Regions from separate parts of the Streptomyces sp. NBC_00876 genome, predicted to be linked through region 2. Evidence: riboswitches for the same ligand, from Rfam matches in the RefSeq annotation. Region 2 holds a riboswitch; each other region holds the start of a gene.
The links. A riboswitch is a leader RNA that binds a small molecule or an ion and turns the genes downstream of it on or off. The one in region 2 is predicted to bind cyclic di-AMP.
Positions count from the first base shown of each region.

Region 1: another riboswitch for cyclic di-AMP. It lies ahead of OG782_RS33100 (peptidoglycan DD-metalloendopeptidase family protein); the one in region 2 lies ahead of OG782_RS14345 (transglycosylase family protein).
Region 3: another riboswitch for cyclic di-AMP. It lies ahead of OG782_RS03870 (transglycosylase SLT domain-containing protein); the one in region 2 lies ahead of OG782_RS14345 (transglycosylase family protein).
Region 4: another riboswitch for cyclic di-AMP. It lies ahead of OG782_RS19655 (M23 family metallopeptidase); the one in region 2 lies ahead of OG782_RS14345 (transglycosylase family protein).

Region 1 covers NZ_CP108800.1:7,558,734-7,563,950, reverse strand. Annotated here, with positions in the region: gene OG782_RS33105 (SGNH/GDSL hydrolase family protein) at 1-789, opposite strand, end outside; gene OG782_RS33100 (peptidoglycan DD-metalloendopeptidase family protein) at 973-1,920, opposite strand; cyclic di-AMP (ydaO/yuaA leader) riboswitch at 1,926-2,083, opposite strand; gene OG782_RS33095 (tyrosine-protein phosphatase) at 2,497-3,309, shown strand; gene OG782_RS33090 (DUF6126 family protein) at 3,334-3,510, opposite strand; gene OG782_RS33085 (helix-turn-helix domain-containing protein) at 3,559-4,167, opposite strand; gene OG782_RS33080 (aspartate aminotransferase family protein) at 4,239-5,217, opposite strand, start outside.
Region 2 covers NZ_CP108800.1:3,285,698-3,290,914, forward strand. Annotated here, with positions in the region: gene OG782_RS14335 (septum formation initiator family protein) at 1-189, opposite strand, end outside; gene eno (phosphopyruvate hydratase) at 315-1,595, opposite strand; gene OG782_RS14345 (transglycosylase family protein) at 1,903-2,664, opposite strand; cyclic di-AMP (ydaO/yuaA leader) riboswitch at 2,669-2,840, opposite strand; gene OG782_RS14350 (transglycosylase family protein) at 3,142-4,077, opposite strand; gene OG782_RS14355 (cytochrome P450) at 4,183-5,217, opposite strand, start outside.
Region 3 covers NZ_CP108800.1:892,484-897,700, reverse strand. Annotated here, with positions in the region: gene OG782_RS03880 (GH25 family lysozyme) at 1-841, shown strand, start outside; gene OG782_RS03875 (FABP family protein) at 978-1,529, shown strand; cyclic di-AMP (ydaO/yuaA leader) riboswitch at 1,894-2,081, shown strand; gene OG782_RS03870 (transglycosylase SLT domain-containing protein) at 2,087-3,010, shown strand; gene OG782_RS03865 (FG-GAP repeat protein) at 3,205-4,698, shown strand; gene OG782_RS03860 (dihydrodipicolinate reductase) at 4,876-5,217, shown strand, end outside.
Region 4 covers NZ_CP108800.1:4,505,870-4,511,086, reverse strand. Annotated here, with positions in the region: gene OG782_RS19660 (aldo/keto reductase) at 1-340, opposite strand, end outside; gene OG782_RS19655 (M23 family metallopeptidase) at 516-1,673, opposite strand; cyclic di-AMP (ydaO/yuaA leader) riboswitch at 1,685-1,838, opposite strand; gene OG782_RS19650 (PP2C family protein-serine/threonine phosphatase) at 2,110-3,270, opposite strand; tRNA gene OG782_RS19645 (tRNA-Met) at 3,482-3,555, opposite strand; gene OG782_RS19640 (hypothetical protein) at 4,044-4,430, shown strand; gene OG782_RS19635 (SHOCT domain-containing protein) at 4,553-4,963, shown strand; gene OG782_RS19630 (NAD(P)/FAD-dependent oxidoreductase) at 5,058-5,217, opposite strand, start outside.

The DNA.
Region 1 (5,217 bases), 4.3 Mb from region 2:
GCGCAGCCGCCGGCCGATCCACGGGACCAGGTACTCGCGCGCCCAGTGGATGTCGTCGCGCCGTACTTCGAGCGTTCCGCGCTGTGCCTGCGGCGGCCACGCCTGGTCCGGGTCGGCGGGCACGTCGATACCGAGGACCTGGGCGGCGCGCAGCGCGACCCGGGTGTGCCCCTCGGGCGACAGGTGCAGCCGGTCGTTGTCCCAGGCCCGCCGGTCCTGGACCGAGCGCAGGGACCAGAGGTCGAGCACCGGGCAGTCGTAGCGGTCGGCGATGGACCGCACATGGGCGGTGTAGGTGGCGATCTTGCCGCGCAGATGGCGCAGCACGGGAACGTTGCGGGTGTCGAAGCCGGTGGTGACCATGACGGTGCCGACCGACTGCGTCAGCTCGGCGACCGCGCGCTCGAAGCGCTCGGCCACGTCGTCGGGGTCGGTGCCCGGCCGGATGATGTCGTTGCCGCCGGCGCAGAAGCTCACCAGATCGGGGGCGAGTTCCCTGGCGCGCGGCACCTGCTCCGCGACTATCTGGTCGAGGAGGCGTCCTCGTACCGCGAGATTGGCGTATCCGAAGTTCCCGTGCGCGGTTCCTGCGGTGCCCGTTGCCGCGTCGGGGTCCGGGAGCTGGTCCGCGAGGAGTACCGCGAACCGGTCGGCCCAGCCGACGAACGTTCCGTCCGGGCCGGGGTCACCGACTCCCTCGGTGAAGCTGTCGCCAATCGCCGCGTACGACTCGATGACGCCCTGTCGGTTGATGACGCCCTGCTGGATGTTGTTCGAATCGTCTGCCACAACGGCATATCCTGCACCGCCGAATGTGACCTACGCGACCGTAATAAGGGGTTGACGGGTGGTGAGATAGACCACCTGGTCAGTTTTTGGTAAAGGGGGAATAAGCAGAGGGACGGTGCGCCGCCGCACACCGTCCCTCTATGCATTGCTCAGGTCCGGATCACCGGACCGTTGTTGCCTGGATCAGACGTTGATCCCGTGCGACGCCAGGTAGGCGATCGGGTCGATGTCCGAGCCGTACGCCGGGCCCGTGCGGACCTCGAAGTGCAGGTGCGGGCCGGTGGCGTTGCCGGTGGCGCCGGACAGGCCGACCTGCTGGCCCGCGGTCACGGTCTGGCCCGCCGAGACGGAGAGCGAGGACATGTGGCCGTACTGCGAGTAGTGGCCGTCGGCGTGCTTGATGACGACCTCGTTGCCGTACGCGCCGCCCCAGCCCGCGGTGACGACGGTGCCGGAGGTGATGGCCTTCACGCTCGTGCCGGTGGACACGGGGAAGTCGATGCCGGTGTGGCTGCCGCTGGACCAGTTGGCACCGGAGGCGCGGTAGGCGGTGGTGTGGTTGCCCGGGACCGGGTGGACGTAACCGGAGCTGTTGCTCTCGGTGGCCGGGGCCGCGGGGGCCTTCGACTCGGTCTCGGCCGGGGCCTGCGACTCGGTCTCGGCCGGGGCCTCGGGGGCCTTCGACTCGGTCTTGACCGGGGCCTCGGCCGGGGCCTTCGACGGGGTGGTGGCACCCGTGGAGGTGGCCGCGGTGCCCCAGGCCTTGCCGCCGAGGGTCAGCTTCATGCCCGGGAAGATCAGGCTCGGGTCGTCGCCGACGACCTTGCGGTTGTCCTGGTACAGCTTCTCCCAGCCGCCCTTGAGCTTGTGCTCGGCGGCGATCTTCGACAGGTAGTCGCCGGAGACCACGGAGTACGTCTTGGAACCGGCCTGCTTCTTCGCGACCGGCTTGGCCGGGGTGGCGTGGGCGGCGACCGAGTTCGAGGCGGCGGGAGCGGACTGCTCCGCGGCGCTGGCGCCGGTGGCACCGAGCAGCGGAAGCGCGATGACGGCTCCGCCGGCACTCGCGACGACGATGCCGCGGGCGATGGTGCTGGACTTGGGACGACGGTGCTTACCCGATATGGGCATGAAGGTTTTCCTCTCCGTCGCCTGCGAGGTGAGCTGTCGGGTTCGGGCTGGAGATGCCCGGCCGCGTCTGGCGCGGCTTCACCCCGAGCCGGCCGGATTTCCCGGTCGGCGGCTTACCTGGTTCCCCCGCTCCTGCCACACGGTGAGTGGGTGCGAATTCCGGGCGGCGGCAGGATTAGGCGTTCCGTCCGGATTGACAGCGAACGTAAGCGAGCCGGGACGACGGAAACAAGCCATGGGTTCCACACCGGATTCCGCACCGGAAATTCGGCCCGGAATTCCGGTCACACTCCGTGGATTACGGATCTTGCCTTTCCGCGCGGCGTACGGAGTACCCAACCGCCGCGTCACCACACACCGTCACGGATATGATCCCGCTCACGAGAGGGTGATCATCTCCCTTAGAAGTAGGGCATGTTCGACTAAATACCCCAATACGGACACGTCTCGCTCATAGCCCGCCGCGCGGCCACAGAGGGCATCGACAGAGATGGTTGCCCCGGGAATCGATGTCGTATCGTCACAAGAGTGGACCCGTCGGCGACACGCGCCGGGGCAGAGCCTCCAGGAGTGACCGTGACGCAGCAGCTGCCGCAGACCCCGTCGACGGAGCCCGAACTGGACGGGGTCCGCAACTTCCGTGACGTGGGCGGGCTGCCCGCCTCTGACGGCCGCAGGGTTCGGTACGGACGGCTCTTCCGCAGCGGTCACCTGGCACACGCCACGGCCCGGGACGCCGCGTTCCTCACCGGGCTCGGGCTGCACACCGTCTTCGACTTCCGCAACGCCGCGGACCACCGGCTGGACGGCTTGGACGTGGAACTGCCCGGCGTGCGCAATGTGAGCATCCCGCTCAGCGACCCCGCGGACGGCGCCGAGTTCTGGCGGATGGTGCGCGACGGGAACATGGACGAGCTGCGCTCCATCCTGGCCGACGGCAAGGGAACGCAGCGCATGACCGCCTCCTACCGGACGATCATCCTGGAGCGCACCGCCGAGCACAGCCGCGTACTGCACGCGCTGGCCGAGGACAGCGTTCCCGCCCTGATGCACTGCGCGGCCGGCAAGGACCGGGCGGGTCTCTCCATCGCGGTGTCGCTCCTCGCGGTCGGCGTCGAGCGGGAGGCCATCGAGGCGGACTACCTCAAGTCCAACGACGCCCACCGCCGCTACCGGGTCCGGCGCAGCGACACCTCGGCGGCCGGAATGTCGCCCGAGGTGATGGAGCTGCTCAATCCGCTCTTCGGCGCCCACTCCGACTATCTCGCCGCCGCCTTCGCCGCCATCGACGAGACCTGGGGCGGCACCGACCGCTACCTCGCCGAGGGGCTGAAGATCGCCCCCGAGACACGGGAGCGGCTGCGCGAGCGCCTTCTCGACGAGGCCTGATCCACCCGGGCGGCGCCCCCTCGGCTACTGGTTGTGCATCCCCACGGCAAACAGCAGATAGAGGAAGCCGGCGATGATGTGGCCGGCCACCAGGTAGGCGAAGAGCCTGATGACGAGCCCGCGAGGCATCTTCTTCTCCTGCGGGTCGTAGTTCTTGGGCCGGCCCGGGCCGAGCGGGTCGTAGTTCTCGGAATCGGACATGACAGGTCCTCTCTGGCCGCCGGGCGTGCCGGTGGCGGGAACGACGCCTCAGCGGTGGTGGATCCCGCTGCCGAGACACAGCTCGGCGGCGGGGCTCTGCAGCAGGGTGTGAACGAAGAGCAGCTCGGCGCCGTCGGCTTCGGGGGCCGCGATCCGGTGCGGGGTGAGCGAGTCGAAGTGCGCGCTGTCACCGGGGGCGAGGTCGTGCACCGTGTCCCCGAGAGTCACCCGGAGATGCCCGGCCAGGACATACAGCCACTCCTCGCCGGGATGGACGCGCACCAGGTCGCCCTGTACTCCGTACGGAACCCGGACGCGCAGCGCCTGCATCGCACGGCCGGAACCGCCGGCCTGCTGATACGTCCAGCCGTCGGCCTCGGCCCCCTCGAACCTGCGGCCGCGGACGATCGCGTCACGTTCCGGCGGCATCTCGCCGAGCAGCTCGGAAACCGTCGTACCGTAGATCCTGGCGAGTCCGAGCAGCATCGGCAGCGAGGGCTGGCGACGGCCCGTTTCGAGCCGGGACAGATGGGCGGGTGAGAGACCGGCCCGCTGAGCGGCGGCCTCCAGGGTCAGACCACGGCTGCGGCGCTGATCGCGCAGGCGGGGCGCGACACCGGGCAGCTCGTCGGCCGCCCCTGCGTCTGGAGGATTCATGTCTCCATTGGGCCAGGAACTTTCCTCGGAGGCAAATTTCTTGCCTCCGAGGCAAACCCTGAAAGTACTGGTCAGCGGTTGGCGACGGCCTGCTTCACCAGGGTCCGCCCGAAGTCCCACATCAGCCCGCCGCCGCTGTGCGCGTCGTCCATGACGGCCGTGAACGCGGCTACAAAGCGCTCCACGTCCGCCTCGTCGATCACCAGCGGCGGAATCAGCTTGATCACTTCGAGATGGTCACCGGAGACCTGCGTGAGGATCCGGTGCTTCTGGAGGAGCGGCACGACCACCATCTGCGCGAAGAGCCCCTTGCGGGCCGCCTGCAGCATGGTCCAGCGGCTGCGCAGTTTCAGCGAGCTCGGCCGGCCGAACTCGATGCCGATCATCAGTCCGCGCCCCCGCACCTCGTGCAGCAGCTCGTACCGGCCGACCAGCGCGGCCAGCCGTTCGCGCAGCAGATCACCGGTGCGGCGGGCGTGCGCCACCGTCTCCTCGTCCTCCATCACCGAGAGGACCGCGAGTCCGGCCGCCATCGCCTGGGCGTTGGAGCCGAAGCTCGCCGAGTGGACCAGGACCCGGTCCATCGAGGAGTAGACGCGCTTGAAGATCCAGTCCTTGCCGAGGGTCGCCCCGACCGGCACGTATCCACCGGACAGGGCCTTGGCGACGCAGACCAGATCGGGTTCGACGCCCTCCTCGTGCTGGTAGGCGTAGAAGTCCCCGGTCCGGCCCAGACCGGTCTGCACCTCGTCGGCGACGAGCAGGGCCTTGTGCTTGTGCAGCAGCTCCTGGGCGGCGCGCAGAAATCCGGGCGGTGAGGCGTGCACGCCCTTGCCCTGGATCGGTTCGACGACGAGTCCGGCCACGTCCCCGCGCTTCAGCTCGCGCCGCAGGGCGTCGAGGTCGCCGAGCGCGATGGCGGTGTCGGGCAGCAGCGGGGCGAATCCGTCCCGGAAGCCCGCCTCGCCGTTGACCGACAGCGAGCCGGTGGTCAGCCCGTGGAAGGCGTGCGTGCAGTACAGGATCCGGGGCTTCCCGGTGGCGTACCGG
Region 2 (5,217 bases):
CCGCATCGGATAGGCGAGGGCGACGATCAGCGAGCAGACGATCAGGGCCAGGAAGGCCGCCCGGCCGGTGAGGCGGGAGCGGCGGGCCTGACGGCGGTTCTGGGACCGGTAGACACGGGCCGCGGTCTGCTCGCCGAGCAACCGCAGCCGGGTCGCGGTGGAGAACCGGTCCCGGTTCTTCGCGGCCATGTCTCCGCCTCCCCATTACGCACGTCCGTCCCCGCACACGGTACGGGACCGAGTGCGGGGACGGACGGAGGCCGGGGCGCTCGACCCCGCCGGGCTTGTCAGCCCCTGTTGTACGTGGGCGCGTGTCAGCCCTTGAAGCGCGGGAACGCCGAGCGGCCCGCGTACACCGCGGCGTCGTCGAGGATCTCCTCGATGCGCAGCAGCTGGTTGTACTTGGCGACACGGTCCGAGCGGGCCGGGGCGCCGGTCTTGATCTGGCCGCAGTTCACCGCGACCGCGAGGTCGGCGATGGTGACGTCCTCGGTCTCGCCGGAGCGGTGCGACATCATGCACTTGAAGCCGCTGCGCTGGGCCAGCTCGACGGCGTCCAGGGTCTCGGTCAGCGAACCGATCTGGTTGACCTTGACGAGCAGGGCGTTGGCGGAGCCCTCCTCGATGCCGCGGGCCAGGCGCTCCGGGTTGGTGACGAAGAGGTCGTCGCCGACGATCTGCACCTTGGCGCCGAGCTTGTCGGTGATGACCTTCCAGCCGGCCCAGTCGTCCTCGTACAGCGGGTCCTCGATGGAGACCAGCGGGTACGCGGAGACGAGCTCCTCGTAGTACTCGGTCATCTCGGCGGCCGAGCGGGACTTGCCCTCGAACTCGTACTTGCCGTCCTTGTAGAACTCCGAGGCGGCGACGTCGAGCGCGAGCGCGATGTCCTTGCCCGGGGCGTAGCCGGCCTCCTTGATGGCCTCGACGATGAGGTCGAGGGCGGCGCGGTTGGACTCCAGGTTCGGCGCGAAGCCGCCCTCGTCACCGAGACCGGTGGACAGGCCCTTGGTCTTCAGGACCTTCTTCAGCGTGTGGTAGACCTCGGCGCCCCAGCGCAGGGCCTCGGAGAAGGACTCGGCGCCGATCGGCGCGATCATGAACTCCTGGATGTCCACGTTGGAGTCGGCGTGCGACCCACCGTTGAGGATGTTCATCATCGGGACGGGCAGCAGGTGCGCGTTCGGGCCACCGAGGTAGCGGAACAGCGGCAGGTCCGAGGCCTCGGAGGCGGCGTGGGCCACGGCGAGCGAGACACCGAGGATGGCGTTGGCGCCGAGGGAGCCCTTGTTCTCGGTGGCGTCCAGGTCGAACATCGCCTGGTCGATCAGCCGCTGCTCGGTCGCGTCGTAGCCGACGAGCTCCGGGCCGATCTGCTCGATCACGGCGAGGACGGCCTTCTCGACGCCCTTGCCGTGGTAGCGGTTGGGGTCGCCGTCGCGAAGCTCAATGGCCTCGAACGCACCGGTGGAGGCGCCGGACGGAACAGCAGCACGGCCCGTGCTGCCGTCGTCGAGGCCGACCTCGACCTCGACCGTGGGGTTTCCGCGGGAGTCGAGGATTTCCCTGGCTACGACGACGTCGATGGACGGCACGAGGCATCTCCTTCTGGGATATGACGCTGGTGGTGCAGGGTCGCTTTGGCCTTGCGACAAGAGCCTAACCGGCTCGGCCGTCTCAGTCGGCCGACCGCCCGTCCCCTGGGACGAAAAAGGACCCAAGTACGGGCAGAGTGGGGCGAAAGACTAGAAATTTACTGACCAGTAACTACAACAGTTGAACGATCAACGCAGAAACCGGCAGACCCCGGCCCGGCACGCACGGGGGGAGGTGCGCGCCGGGCCGGGGCGGCCGGAGTGGTCGGCGAGGAGAGAGCGCGACTACCGCGTCAGCTCGCTACTGCTACTTCGTGAGGTGCAGCTGCTGACCGGGGAAGATCAGGTCGGCGTCGTCGACGATGTCCTTGTTGAGCTTGAAGAGCTGCTCCCAGCCGCCCTTGACGTCGTGGTCGGCAGCGATCTTGCTCAGGGAGTCGCCGGTGACGACCTTGTACTCGCCGTCACCCTTCTCGACCTTCTCGCCGGTCGGGGTGGTGACGGTCTTCGACTCGGCCTTGGGGGCGGTCGAGCGGTCCGAGCGGTTGGTGGAGGGGGCCTCGGTGCGCTCGGCCTTCTTCGGCGCGGCCTGCTGGACCGGCGCCGACTCCTGCTTCGGGGCGGCCTCGGCCTTGGGTGCGGCCTCGGCCTTGGCGGCGGAGGAGCCGGTGTCGACACCCGGGTCGACACCGTCGTTGCTCAGGCTGCCGGCGCCGGCGCAGGCCCAGGCGCCCGGGCCCTGGAGGTCGAGGAGCTTCTCGGCGGTGGCGATCTGCTGGGCCTTGGTGGCCAGGTCCGCACGGGCCGCGTACTGGGTACCGCCGGCGGCGGCCCAGCTGGACTGCGAGAACTGCAGGCCGCCGTAGTAGCCGTTGCCGGTGTTGATGGACCAGTTGCCACCGGACTCGCACTGGGCGACGGCGTCCCACGTGGACACGGAGGCGGCGGAGGCGCCGGTCGCACCCATCAGGGGCACGGCGATGGCGGCACCGGCGACACCGGCGAGCGTGGCGATACGGACGGCCTTGGACGGGCGACGGTGCTTGTTGCCCTTGCTGTTGAGCAGCATCGAGACTTCTCCTCACCGACGCCTACGAGGTGAGCTGTCGGGTTCGGGCCAAGTGAGTTGCCCGGTCGCACGTCCTAGCGCACGACTTCACCCCAAGCCGGTCCTGATGCGTCTTACGACGATCGGGCCCGGCGCTTACCTGGGTCCCCCGCTCCTGCCTACGGCGCTTTACGCGTCTGTTCCCTTCGACCGACGGCAGGATTCGGCGTGACGATCGACGGGGCCCGCGGTGCGAGCGGTTCCGACCGTAAACACAGGCAACCCCCACATTCAAAGATGGACATACCGGATAAACGGCCCTTACTTGCATCCGATGAACCAGCGTTTCCGCAGGTGGGAACGGATGCGGAGGGAGCTCCCGGACAAGACACGCCAGTTGACGCAAAGAGACCCATGTCTCACTTAGTCAAAAGTGGGACATAGGCCTCTTAACTACCCCAGTTTTGTGGGTGTTCTCAGCTGTTGATCAGACCGCGCTCATCCGGCCTTCACACCGAGATCAAGGCTCTGGCCAGGCAGGATGAGGTCCGGATCGGAGCCCACCTCCGCCTTGTTGGCCTCATAGAGCTCCGTCCAGCCGCCGGGCAGCTTCTGTGCATCAGCAATCGCCCACAGGTTGTCGCCGGGGCGGACGGTGTACGCGCCGTCGGCCGCCTTGGCGCCCGTGTCGCGTGCGCCACTGTCACCGCGCGAGGCGTGCCGCCCCGAGTCGCGTCCGGTGTCGCCGCCGTCCTCCCGGGCCTCCCCGGAGGCAGGGGCGCCGCGGTGCTTGCCGGCAGCCTTCCCCTTCTCCCGCGCCTGGCCGGACGAGCCCGCCGAGGGGGTGGAGGACGGCTCCGAGGACGGTGAGGCCGATGCGTCCGGCGCGGCGTCCTCGCCGGCCCCCTCACCCTTCGCGTCGTCCTTCGCGTCGCCCTTCGGGGTCTTCGCCGCCCCCGAGGACGCGTCGTCCGCCGGATCGGCACCCAGGGACGCGTCGGCGCTCCCGGAGGGGTCGGCGGACGGCGTGCCGCCCGGGTCGACGCCCGGCAGGCTCCCGTCCACCGCGAGCCCGGAGATGACCGCACAGCTGGGCCACGCCTTCGGCCCCTGGTCGTCCAGGACCTTCTCCGCCACGGCGATCTGCTGCGAGCGGCTGGCGAGGTCGGCACGCTCGGCGTACGACTCGCCGCCGTACGCCTTCCAGGTCTCCTGCGAGAACTGCAGGCCGCCGTAGAAGCCGTTGCCGAGGTCGGCACTCCACATGCCGCCGCTCTCGCACTCGGCCACCCGGTCCCAGGTCGAGGCCTCTGCGGCGTGCGCGCCTGCCGCACCGAGCAGCGGGATGGCGATGGCCGAGCCGGTCACGCCTGCGGCGACGATGATGGCGGGTGCCTGCCGAGGGCGACGGTGTCTGCCGTTAGCGGAGCCCATGGGGATGCCTTCCGTGTGACTGACGAGTGACTGGTGAGTCGAACGGTGAACCTAGCGGGACTCGAACGTGTGTCACAAGTCGATGCAGCAGAGATCACGTGAAAGTCACAGAGTTGACAGAGTGTCACCTTCAATGAGCGCCGGCCCCGGGGTGAACTCCACCGGCAGGGTGCGCAGTCCACGCATGATGAGCCCGCCACGCCACCGCAAATCGGCAGGATCTCCCGCAAGTCGCAGGTCCGGAAGGCGTTTCAGGAGTGTGCCGAGCGCGGCCTGCCCCTCCAGCCGGGCGAGCGGCGCCCCCAGGCAGTAGTGGATGCCGTGCCCGTACCCGAGGTGCTGATTGTCACGCCGCGCAAGGTCCAGCGCGTCCGCCCCGTCGAAGCGTTCCGGGTCCCGGTCGGCGGCGGCGAGCACCACGAGCACGGGGTCCCCCTCGCCGACCCGCTGCCCGCCGATGGTCAGCGGCTCGGTGGCGTAGCGCCAGGTGGCGAGCTCCACCGGGCCGTCGTACCGCAGCAGTTCCTCGATCCCGGTGGCCAGCAGCTCCGTCTCCCCCGCGGCCAGCGAACGCTGGAGCCGCTCGCGCTGCTCCGGGTGGCCGAGCAGGGTGTGGACGCTGTTGCCGATCAGATTAACGGTCGTCTCGAAACCGGCAAACAGGAGGATAAAGGCCATCGCGGCGGCCTCGTTCTCCGTCAGGTGCTCACCGTGGTCGCTCGCCCGGATCAGCCCCGAGATCAAGTCGTCGCCCGGGTCCTCGCGTTTGCGGTGGATCAGTTCGAGGAGATAGCCGCGCATCTTCTTCACGGAACGGGCCACTCCGCCGCGCGGGCCGCCGCCGTGGCGGATCATCATGCCCGCCCAGTCCCGGAAGTCGTCCTGGTCCTCACGCGGAACGCCGAGCAGGTCGCAGATCGCGTAGATGGGGAGCGGGAAGGCGAACTCATGGATGAGGTCCGCCTCCCCCTTCTCGATGAACGAGTCGATGAGGCGGTCCGTCAGCTCCTGCACGCGCGGTGCGAACTCCGCGATCCGCCGGGGGGTGAAGGCCTTGGACACGAGGCGGCGCAGCCGCGTGTGGTCGGGCGGGTCGATGTTCAGCAGATGCGTCATCAGCTCCGCATTGCGTTCCCCCGG
Region 3 (5,217 bases), 2.4 Mb from region 2:
CTCGTACGCCGGTCATGTCGACGGTGCACGCGCCGCCGGCCTGCGCGTGGGTCACTACTGGCTGTCGGGGGACTTCCTCACCCCCACGGCCGCCGCCGACTACTTCGTGGACCACCTGCACGACTACCGGGCCGGTGATGTGCTCGCACTCGATGTCGAGGTGCTCGACGACTCCACCCGGCTCTGGAACGACGCGGACGTCTCCGCCTGGTTCAACCGGGTGCGCGCACGGGTCGGTACGTACGTCCCGTGGTTCTACATCGGCGCGGGCGCGCTGCGCGCCGGCACCTGGAGCCGCACCATCGCCGCAGGTGCCCATCTGTGGGCGGCCTCCTGGGGGCCCAATGACGGAACCTGGCACGGCGCGCCCGACCTCGGCGGCCGCTACCCCGACTGGGCGGTCCACCAGTACACCTCGGCCGGTTCCGTCGCCGGGACCTCTCCCGTCGACCTCGACCTCGCCCGCTCCTGGGCGTTCGACTTCACCGAGCCGACCGACCCGCCGCCGACCGGGGGTGGGTTGCCGAAGACGTCGACGGAGCAGGATGGTGTTCCGGGTCCGGTGATGTGGCAGCGGACGCAGAACTGGCTGCGGATCGAGTCGGGTTACACCGGCCCGATCGACGGGGTCCCGGGACCCAACACGTACGCCGCGCTCCAGCGGAACATGCGTAACTGGGGATACACCGGTCCCGATGACGGGGTACCAGGAACCAATACCTGGGCCGCGGTCCAGCGACTGGCCGCCGCCCATGGCTATACCGGCCCGATCGACGGAGCGATGGGCCCCAACTCCTGGCGCGGCTTCAGCCGCTTCATCAACCAGGACCAGTGGAACTGAGCCCCGCACCGATGTCCGGGGCCGGGGCCGGGGCCGCTTCCGGTCCGGGTGGGGGCGCGGCCGCACCGCCCGGGTTCCGGCCGCCCGACGTTCTAGGCTGCCACCCGGTAACGGCCTCGATCCAGGAGTGCGCATCATGTCCGACCCCGCCCGCAAGCACCCGTATCCCGACGCCCTGCGACCGGACGAAGCACCGGCGCCGCATCCGCTGCTCGCACCGCTGACCGGGCTGCTGGGCACCTGGGCCGGCCGGGGCACCGGCGGATACCCGACGCTCGACGAGGAATTCTCGTACGCGCAGGAGGTCACCTTCAGTCACGACGGGCGGCCCTTCCTCCACTACGAGGCGCGCGCATGGCTGCTGGACGCGGAAGGTGCCCCGCTGCGGCCGTCGGCCCGGGAGAGCGGCTGGTGGCGGGTGCAGCCGGACGGCGGGGTGGAGGCGCTGATCGTCCAGCCCACCGGGGTCGCCGAGATCCTGACCGGCCGCGCGGGTGACGGTGCGGTCGACCTCGCCAGCCATCAGGTGGCGCTCACTCCCACCGCCAAGGAGGTCGACGCCACGCGTCGCCGGTACACGCTGACGGACGACGGCACGCTCGACTTCGTCCACGATCTCGCGGCGGTCGGCCGGCCGCTGCAACACCACCTCGCGGCGCGGCTGCGACGTGGGGGAGACCCCGTGTGAGCACGCTCCGGCCGCCGCACCGCTCCTCCCGCGCGGTGCGGCACCGGGGCCGAGGCCCACTCCCTGATGTCCTGAATTGCTCCATTATTCGCAATTGGAGTGAATGTCCATCGAGGTCACTTTTCAATGGGTCATAGTTTCTGAATATTGAGCAAATCGCCCCTTTCGGGCGCAGTGGCCAGCGTCACGTTTCCGGTCGCGGACGCGGCGCCGAAGCCATCGGTTCCCTGTCCTGCCAAGAAAGTTGACTCCGCCGGACGGGGCCGGGTGCGGGCAATTCCTTTAATTGATCTTGCGAATCAATTGCTGTCCGGAATTCAGGGCTTGTTTCGTTCGCCCTTTCTCGCTTACGGTCGCCGTCAATCCGGATGGAACGCCGAATCCTGCCGCCGTCCGGAAACCCGACCCACTCACGTACGGCAGGAGCGGGGGACCCAGGTTTGCCGCCGGTCCGGTTATCCGGAGCGGCTAGGGGTGAAGTCGCCATGACGTGCGGCCGGACATCTCCAGTCCGAACCCGACAGCTCACCTCGCAGGCGGCGGAGAGGAAAAGCGCCATGCCCATCAAGGGTAAGCACCGTCGTTCCAAGTCCATTTCCCTGACCCGCGGGTTCATCGCCGTGAGCACCGGATCGGTCGCTCTCGCGCTCCCCGTCATCGGGGCCGGAGCAGCCTCCGCCGCACCGGCGCACCCGGTCGTCGCCGAAAAGGCCGCAGCTCCGACTTCCGTTGCTGTCAAGGAAGTTGCCGCCAAGGGAATTGCCGCCGCGAAGGCGGGCCCCGCCACCTATTCCGTGGTCTCCGGAGATTCGCTCTACAAGATCGCCCGAGGACATTCCCTCAGCGGCGGCTGGGAGCGTCTGTACGAGGACAACCGGGGTACGGTCGGCGGCAATCCCGACCTGATTCACCCGGGTCTGAAGCTGACGATCGGCGCCAAGTCCGCGGCCGCTTCGGCCAAGGAAGCGCCCAAGGAAGCACCCGAGGCCGAATCCAAGGCCGAATCCACGACGGAGAACGACGCCGCCGCGCAGTCGTCGGCCGACCGGGCCGAGAGCGCAGACCGCGCGGACCGCTCCGAGCGGACGACGGCGCCCGTCGCTCAGGAGACCGCGGCCACCACCCCCGCGGCCGCTCCCGCGCAGACCGCGACGGCGTACACCAATGACCTCGACGGCTGGATCAAGGAGTCGCTGGCGGTCATGGCCCAGAACGGCATCCCGGGCAGCTACGACGCCATCCACCGCAACATCATGCGCGAGTCCTCGGGCAACCCGCAGATCGTCAACAACTGGGACTCGAACGCCGCAGCCGGCACGCCCTCCAAGGGTCTCCTCCAGGTCATCCAGCCCACGTTCGAGGCGTACCACGTGCCCGGTACCTCGATGGACATCCTGGACCCCGTCGCCAACATCACCGCCGCGTGCAACTACGCCGCCGCCACGTACGGCTCGATCGACAACGTGTTCGGCGCCTACTGATCCAGGCGGTTCCGCGCTCGGGGCGGAGCCATGGGCAGGGGTGGAAAGGAGCGGAGACGCTCTTTTCCACCCCTTTTCGCATGCCGTACAACCCTTGCGGCTCGGAGGCGGTCAAACACGGCGCCAGGGAGGCAACGGGCCCTTCCAGGCGTCCCCCCGGACTCGCCCGGTCATCCTTGAACCGAGGAGCCCTTGTGCGCACCCACCGTCCGGCCGCTGTGATCGCGGCCTCTTTTCTGCTGATGGCAGGGGCCGCCATCGCCGCGCCCTCCGCCTACGCCGGCACGCCCGGCGGAACGCACGCGAACGACCGCAACAACGACTTCAACGGCGACGGCTTCGAGGACGTGCTCATCGGCGCGCCCACCGGGACCATCGGCGGGAAGAAGGCCGCCGGGTACGTGACCGTGCAGTACGGCGCCTCGACCGGCCTCCTGACCCACCCCGCTGTCGTCATCGGCCAGAACACCACCGGGGTGCCCGGAGCCGCCGAGGCGGGTGACGGCTTCGGCCGCGCCGTCGCCACCGGCGACCTCGACGGGGACGGCTACGACGACGCGGTCGTGGGTGTGCCGGGCGAGGACATCGAACCGGTGACGGACGCCGGCGGCATCGTCGTCCTGTGGGGCTCCCCGACGGGCCTGTCCGGCGGGGACAGCGACTGGCTGCAGGCCGATGAGCTCACCGCCGGCGCCGGGTTCGGCGGCGCACTCGCGGCGGCCCACTTCAGCCCCGACATCCCGGGTGACCAACTGGCCGTGACCGACCGCAGCAATCTCACCCTCTACCAGTACGAAGCGGCGCCGCAGGGCAGGTCCGCGCGCCAGGCTCCCACCTCGCGCAGCAGCCTGATCCCCGGCACCCCGGGGCGCCCGATCGAGCCCAGGGCCATGACCACCGGCGACTACGACGGCAACGGTCTCGCCGACCTCGTCATCGGCGGAGTCACCACGGGCGACGAACCGGGCCACGGCTGGTCGTCCCTCTTCCTCGCCGAGGTCCAGGGACTGCGCTACGACCGCGATCTGCGCGGCGGCCCGGCGGTGGCCTCCGGCGACATCGACAACGACGGCTACGACGACCTCGTCACCGGGGAGCCCAGCAGCCCCGACGACGGCGGCGAATTCGTGAACGGCGGCGTGGTCGGCGTGTACTACGGAAGGGCCGGTGACGGTCCGGTCGGCGCCGAGGGCCCGGGCACCCCGCCGGTGTGGTGGACCCAGGACACCGCCGGCGTCCCCGGCAAGGACGAGCGCGGCGACGGCTGGGGGGCCGCCGTCTCCGTGGCGGACACCAACGGCGACGGGTACGCGGACGTGGCGATCGGAGCGCCGGGGGAGGACATCTACTCGGTCGCGGACGCCGGGGCCGTGTGGGTGCTGCGCGGTGCGGCCGACGGGCTGACCGCCGACGGCGCCGCCTCGTGGGACCAGGACTCGATCAATGTGCGGGGTGTGCCCGAGAAGGGTGACCACTGGGGCGGTCAGGTCCGGCTGAGCGACCCGGACAGCAACGGCCGCCTCGGCCTGCTCGCCGCTGCACCCGGTGAGGACGCGGGCAACGGCGTCGTCTGGGGTCTCCTGTCGGGTCCGGGCGGGGTGACCGCCTCCGGCTCGTGGACGGTCGACGGCGGATCGCTCGGCGGCCCGGCGGCGGGTGCCTCGTTCGGGGCCGTGATCGACAACTAGGTTCCTTTCCGTCCGGATCGGGGCCGGCCCGGTGGGCCCGTCCCGGTCCGGACGAGAGGCCCCGGGGTTCCGTACGGGCGGACCCGGGAAGGCCCGTCGGGCTGCCCGGGTCCGCCCGTACGATCGGGTGGGCGATGCCACTATGAACCTTTCATCCCGCGCGCTACCCTCCGCCGCATGATTTCCACGGTGGTCTGGGGAACCGGCAATGTCGGCCGCGCGGCCATCCGCGCCGTCGAGGCCCATCCGGCCCTGAAACTCGCGCACGTACTCGTCCACGACCCCGCCAAGGTGGGCCGCGACGCGGGGGAGCTCGGCCTGCTGGGCCGCACCCTGGGCGTCGCGGCGACCGACGACATCGACGCGGTGCTGGCCGCCGCCCCCCGTGCCGTGGTGTACGCCGCCTCCGGCGACATCCGCCCCGACGAGGCCCTGGCCGACATCACCCGGGCGGTCGGGGCGGGCGCCGTCGTCGTGACCCCCGCCCTCTACGCGCTCTACGACCAGCGGGGCGCCCCG
Region 4 (5,217 bases), 1.2 Mb from region 2:
GCAGCGACTCCTCGGCGGCGGCCTTGATGGTGGTCGCGGAGAGCCCCTTGTACGCGGGGTGGGCACCGACCTTGGTGGCCACGACCACGTCGGAACGGTTGCCCCGCGCGGCGAGCCACTTGCCGATGATGGTCTCCGACTCGCCGCCCTCGTTGCCGGTCACCCAGGCCGAGTAGGAGTCGGCGGTGTCGATGAAGTTGCCGCCGGCCGCCGCGTACGCGTCGAGCACGGCGAAGGACTGCGCCTCGTCCGCGGTCCAGCCGAAGACGTTGCCGCCGAGGGCGAGCGGGAAGACCTGGAGGCCGGAGGGGCCGAGCTTGCGAAGGGGGAGGGAAGTCATGAGTGGAACAACCCGCTCCACCGGCCCCGCTATTCCATGCCGCATACAACCAACCCGCCGGCGCGGGTCCGCGGGAACAGACCGGCAGCCCTGACGTCGGGGGGTGAGCGTCAGGACTGCCGGGGATTTCGGTGGCCCGTGGGCCGGCCGGGGAGGCGAACCGGGGAGACGGGTCTCAGACCGTCAGACCCCGGGCGCGCAGCCAGGTCATCGGGTCGATTCCGGTGCCGTCCGGGGTGTGGACCTCGAGGTGCAGGTGCGGTCCGGTCACGTTGCCGGTGGCGCCGACGCGTCCGATGGTGTCGCCGGTCGTGACCTTCTGGCCGACGGTGACATCCATGGAGGACTGGTGGCAGAACCACAGCTCGGTGCCGTCCTCCAGCTCCAGGACCGTGCGGTAGCCGTAGGAACCGGAGTAACCGGCCGACTTGATCGTGCCGCTGTGGATCGCCTTGATCGGCGTACCGGTCGGCGCCGCGAAGTCGAGGCCCGTGTGGTAGCCGGAGGACCACATCGAACCGGCTTCGCCGAAGGTCGAGGTGATCGTGTACGAGGAGGTGGGGATGGCGTAACTGGCGGCGAGTTTGGCGAGCCGCAGGGCCTCCGCCTTCTTCTTCGCCTCCTCCTCCGCCTTCTTCTTCTCGGCGGCGATCTTGGCCTCGGCGGCGTCCTGCTGCTTCTTCGCCTCGGCGGCCGCCTTCTCGGCGGCGGCCTTCTCCTCGGCCGCCTTGGCCTCGGCGTCGGCGGCGCCCTGCTGCTGCTCGGCCTGCTGGAGGATGCGGGCGCGGAGCGCCTCACCGGCGTCCGTGGTGCCCCGCTCGGCCTCGGCGGTGGTGATGCCGGCGGTCGTCAGCGGGGCGGCAGCGAGTTCGGCCTCGGCCTGCTGGGCCTCCGACTCGGGCGCCTGCGAGAACAGCGCGCCCACGCCGGGCAGCGACTTGGCGTCGGGGAGGTTGTCCGAGATGGAATCGGGAAGGGAGATGGAGACCGGCGGCTTGCTCTGCGCGGTGGCCATGCCTCCCGCACCGACGGCCGCGATGACACCGACGCCGAGGACGGTGGAGCTGCGGGCCAGACCATTGCGCTGCTTGGCGACGCGGTGCTTGCCGCGCACGGGGCGGACGGACTCCTCGGTGGGATTCCATTCCTCCCAGGCCTTGTCGGGCTCGGCCTCGTCGGCACGGAAGCCGTTGCCGAACTCGCCGCCCCGGTCGGTTCCGTAGGCGGTCCCGTAATCCGTGGTGAACGCGGTACCGGGTCCGGACACGAAGTCACTGCCGTACTCGGGCACGAACCGGGAGGGGGATTCGGGGGCAGGCTTGTTGGACGCCACGCGGGCGCACTCCTTTCCTTCCTTCTCGCCTACCGGGTTAGCTGACGGGTTCGGAGCAGGAAGGTCTCCTACGGGCTCCTCCGTCTCTCAACGAGACAAAGATGCCCGATTCACCCCATGTAGGTGGTTCCCCGGTTCCCTTGCGGAATTCGGCGCTCGCGCACGGTGCCACCTCTGACGGCGACTGGGACCGCGCTGCGTTATCGAACGTTAATAGACACACGGGTCCGATTCCAAGCCGTTCCCACTGATCGTTCACGTCTTTGGCCTGGACTTTACGGGACACAACCGGGTGGAATCGGGCGAGTCGCTTACACCTTGAGGCGCCATCGAATTCTGACGTTGCGTCAAATGTTATGCGGAGTGGCGTCCTTCGGTCACGGACGGTGGCATCGGACCCGGCCCGCCCCTCGCGGCACCCCCACCGCACCCCGCCTCATCCGCCGCCCCCCAGACCCACGATCTTCACGGTCCTGCGCCGGTCGGGCTGGCCCTGCGCCGGCCGCACGACCGCGAGCAGCGCCATGTCGTCGGTCGTCTCGCCCCCCGTGTGCAGCCGCACGTCGTCCGTCAGCGCGGACAGCAGCTCCTCGGGCCCCGGGAAGAGCCGGCCGCGCAACCGCTCGGCGGGGTCGTAGAAGACTCCGTCGGGATTACGCGCCTCGGAGAGGCCGTCCGTATAGAGGAGGAGCGTCGCCCCGGCCGGCAGCGCCCACTCGTCCGCCCGGTCCGGCCACACACCCAGGTCCATCCCCAGGGGCAGCGCGGGCAGCGAGGGCGCCAGGACCTCCAGCGTCCCGTCCGAGTGCAGCAGCAGCGGGTCCGGGTGGCCGCGGTTGACGATCCGTACCAGGGAGGCGCCCGGCGGGATCTCCGCGAGCGCGGCGGTGACGAACCCCTCGACCGCGTCGAGGCCGCCGCGCGAGCTCGCCTCGCGCGCCAGCGCACGCTCCAGTCGCCGCGCGACACCCTCCAGCGACTCCTCCTGCTCGGCCGCCTCCCGGAACGCCCCGATGATCACCGCCACCGCCTCCACGGCGTCCAGCCCCTTGCCGCGCACGTCCCCGACCACCAGCCGCACGCCCTGCGGGGTGTCCGTGACCGAGAACAGGTCGCCGCCGATGAACTCGTCCGCCTGCGCCGCCTCGTACCGCGCGGCCACGTGCAGCCCGCCGATCCGGTCGGACGGCGTCGGCAGCACCGCCCGCATGGCGGTCTCCGCGATGACCCGGGCCGAGGCCAGTTGCTCGTTGCTGCGCCGCACGACCCCGTTGATCACGACGGCGAGGATGGAGACGGTGAGGACGGTGAGCAGTTCGATGGATGGCACGACCTGGATCAGGGTGCCGCTGTAGAGCCGCAGCGCGACGACGGCCAGCAGTGCCGCGATGCCGGTCCGGATGGTGCTGGCCCGGGAGAAGAACGGCGCGGCGATCAGCGGGGCGGCCGCGAACAGCGGGATGGCGGTGAACGCGGGTGGGCTGAAGAAGTCGAGCAGCATCCCCCCGATGATCATCAGAGCGGGAAGGGCCCGGACGAACCGGCGCGCCCGTGCGCCCCCGGCATGCCTCCCCCGCCGTCTGTCCCGCTTCCCCACCTGTGGTCTCCTGCCCGGTGCACCCACGGCCGCGGACGGTACCGCGCACCACTCCAAGCCTTCCCGGAGCACGGTCTCGGGGCGACTCCTCGTCGGCCAATAGAGGTATCTCCGCGACGCGGGCCCCACCGGCCGCCGGGCCGACGGCCTTCGGCCGACACAAACGAATCAGGCCCGGCACGCTGTATGCATGCCAGGCCTGATTCTTCAGTAGCGGGGACAGGATTTGAACCTGCGACCTCTGGGTTATGAGCCCAGCGAGCTACCGAGCTGCTCCACCCCGCGTCGGTAAACACAACTCTACGGCATGTTCGACGTACGGATGACCACCCCACGACCGGCACGCCCGCGAGCGGCACCCGGCCGCCCCCACCCCGCCACCGCACCCCCGCGAGCCGCACCCGGCCACCCCCACCCCACCGCGGCAGCAGCGCGGCCAACCGCACCAACTCCGCGACCCTCAAGGGAAATACCCATACTTCACCCTGAATGCCCCCTGCCCACACCCCTCTTACCGCGTCACCGGCCAGCCAAGGGGCGGGCGTCGGGACCCTCACCCGCACCCCATTCCCGCCCTCGACCCGTCGGCCGAGGAGGGCAAAGTGCAGAAAATGAGAAGGTGTTGCAAGGGGCACGTGTTCTGCCGCAAGGTATCTGCTGCATCCCCCGGACCGGTGGGCTGCCCGTGCGAGCAGGCCTCGAACCGCGCATGTCGCCGTGTCCGTGAGCCGCTCCCGGTCTCGCATCGCAGCCTGTCTGGAGGGTCCTCGACGATGACCGCACCGCTCACCCCTGCCCCCGCCCCTGCCCCCACCCCCGCCACTGACGCCTCTTCCGTCCCGGCGGCCACTGCGCCCTCTCCGCTGCGTGGCGCCGTCATCAGCGGTGTCATCGGCGGCGTGTTCGGGGCGGTGATGAGCGCGGTGGTCAATTTCGCGGCCATCGGCATGCCGGACAGCGAATCGGCCAACGCGATCAATCACGCGATATCGGGCCTGGTCAGCGGCTTCCTCGCAGGCTTCATCGGAATCCTGGCGCAGAGCAGGAAGCTGTCCGCGGCCGCACGCACCGCAGAACCGGCCCCCGCACCCGCGACCTCGGAGCCGTCCGAGGCCACCCCGGACACTTCCCCGGCCCCCACCACCGCACCGGAGAAGTAGCCCCACACCGCGCCCCCTTCCCCCTCCCGGCCGAACGCCGGGAGCACCAGCGGGCGCAGGCGTAAATGCGGTGATATGACTGATTTCAGATTAGCCATTCGACGCGGCGCCAGGAGTGGACGATGGACGACTATCCCCTGCTCAACCTGTTCTGGACCATGCTCTGGTTCTTCCTCTGGATCATGTGGCTCTTCCTTCTCTTCCGGGTCATCATGGACATCTTCCGCAGTGACGACCTCGGCGGCTGGGCAAAGGCGGGCTGGCTGATCCTGGCTCTGGTGCTGCCGTATGTGGGCGTCCTGATCTACGTGATCGCACGCGGCAAGTCCATGGGGACGCGCGATGTGAAGGAAGCGAAGGAACGTGACGCCGCCTTCAAGGCGTACGTGAGAGACGCCGCGGGCACGTCCGACGCGAACGGGGCTCCGAAGAGCAGCCACGTCGACGACCTGGCGAAGCTCGCCGAGCTCAAGGACAAGGGCGCGATCTCGGACGAGGAGTACCAGCGGGCGAAGACGAAGCTGCTCGTCTGAACGCACCCGGGCACACGGCGCCGGTGACCGCCTTCCCACGGCGGGCACCGGCGCCGTCGGCGTACGCGAGGGGCCCCCGGAGCCCAGGCACGCCTCAGAGGGCCTGCCCCGCGGGCCGCACGGCCGACTCCCATTCCTCGCGGGCGGGGCCGTCGAACCCCGGTGCGAAGTCCGGGTGTTCCGCCAGCCAGCACGCCACGCGGGCCCGTACCTCCTCGGTGCCGTACGCCTGATCCGGGCTCTCGACGAGGTGG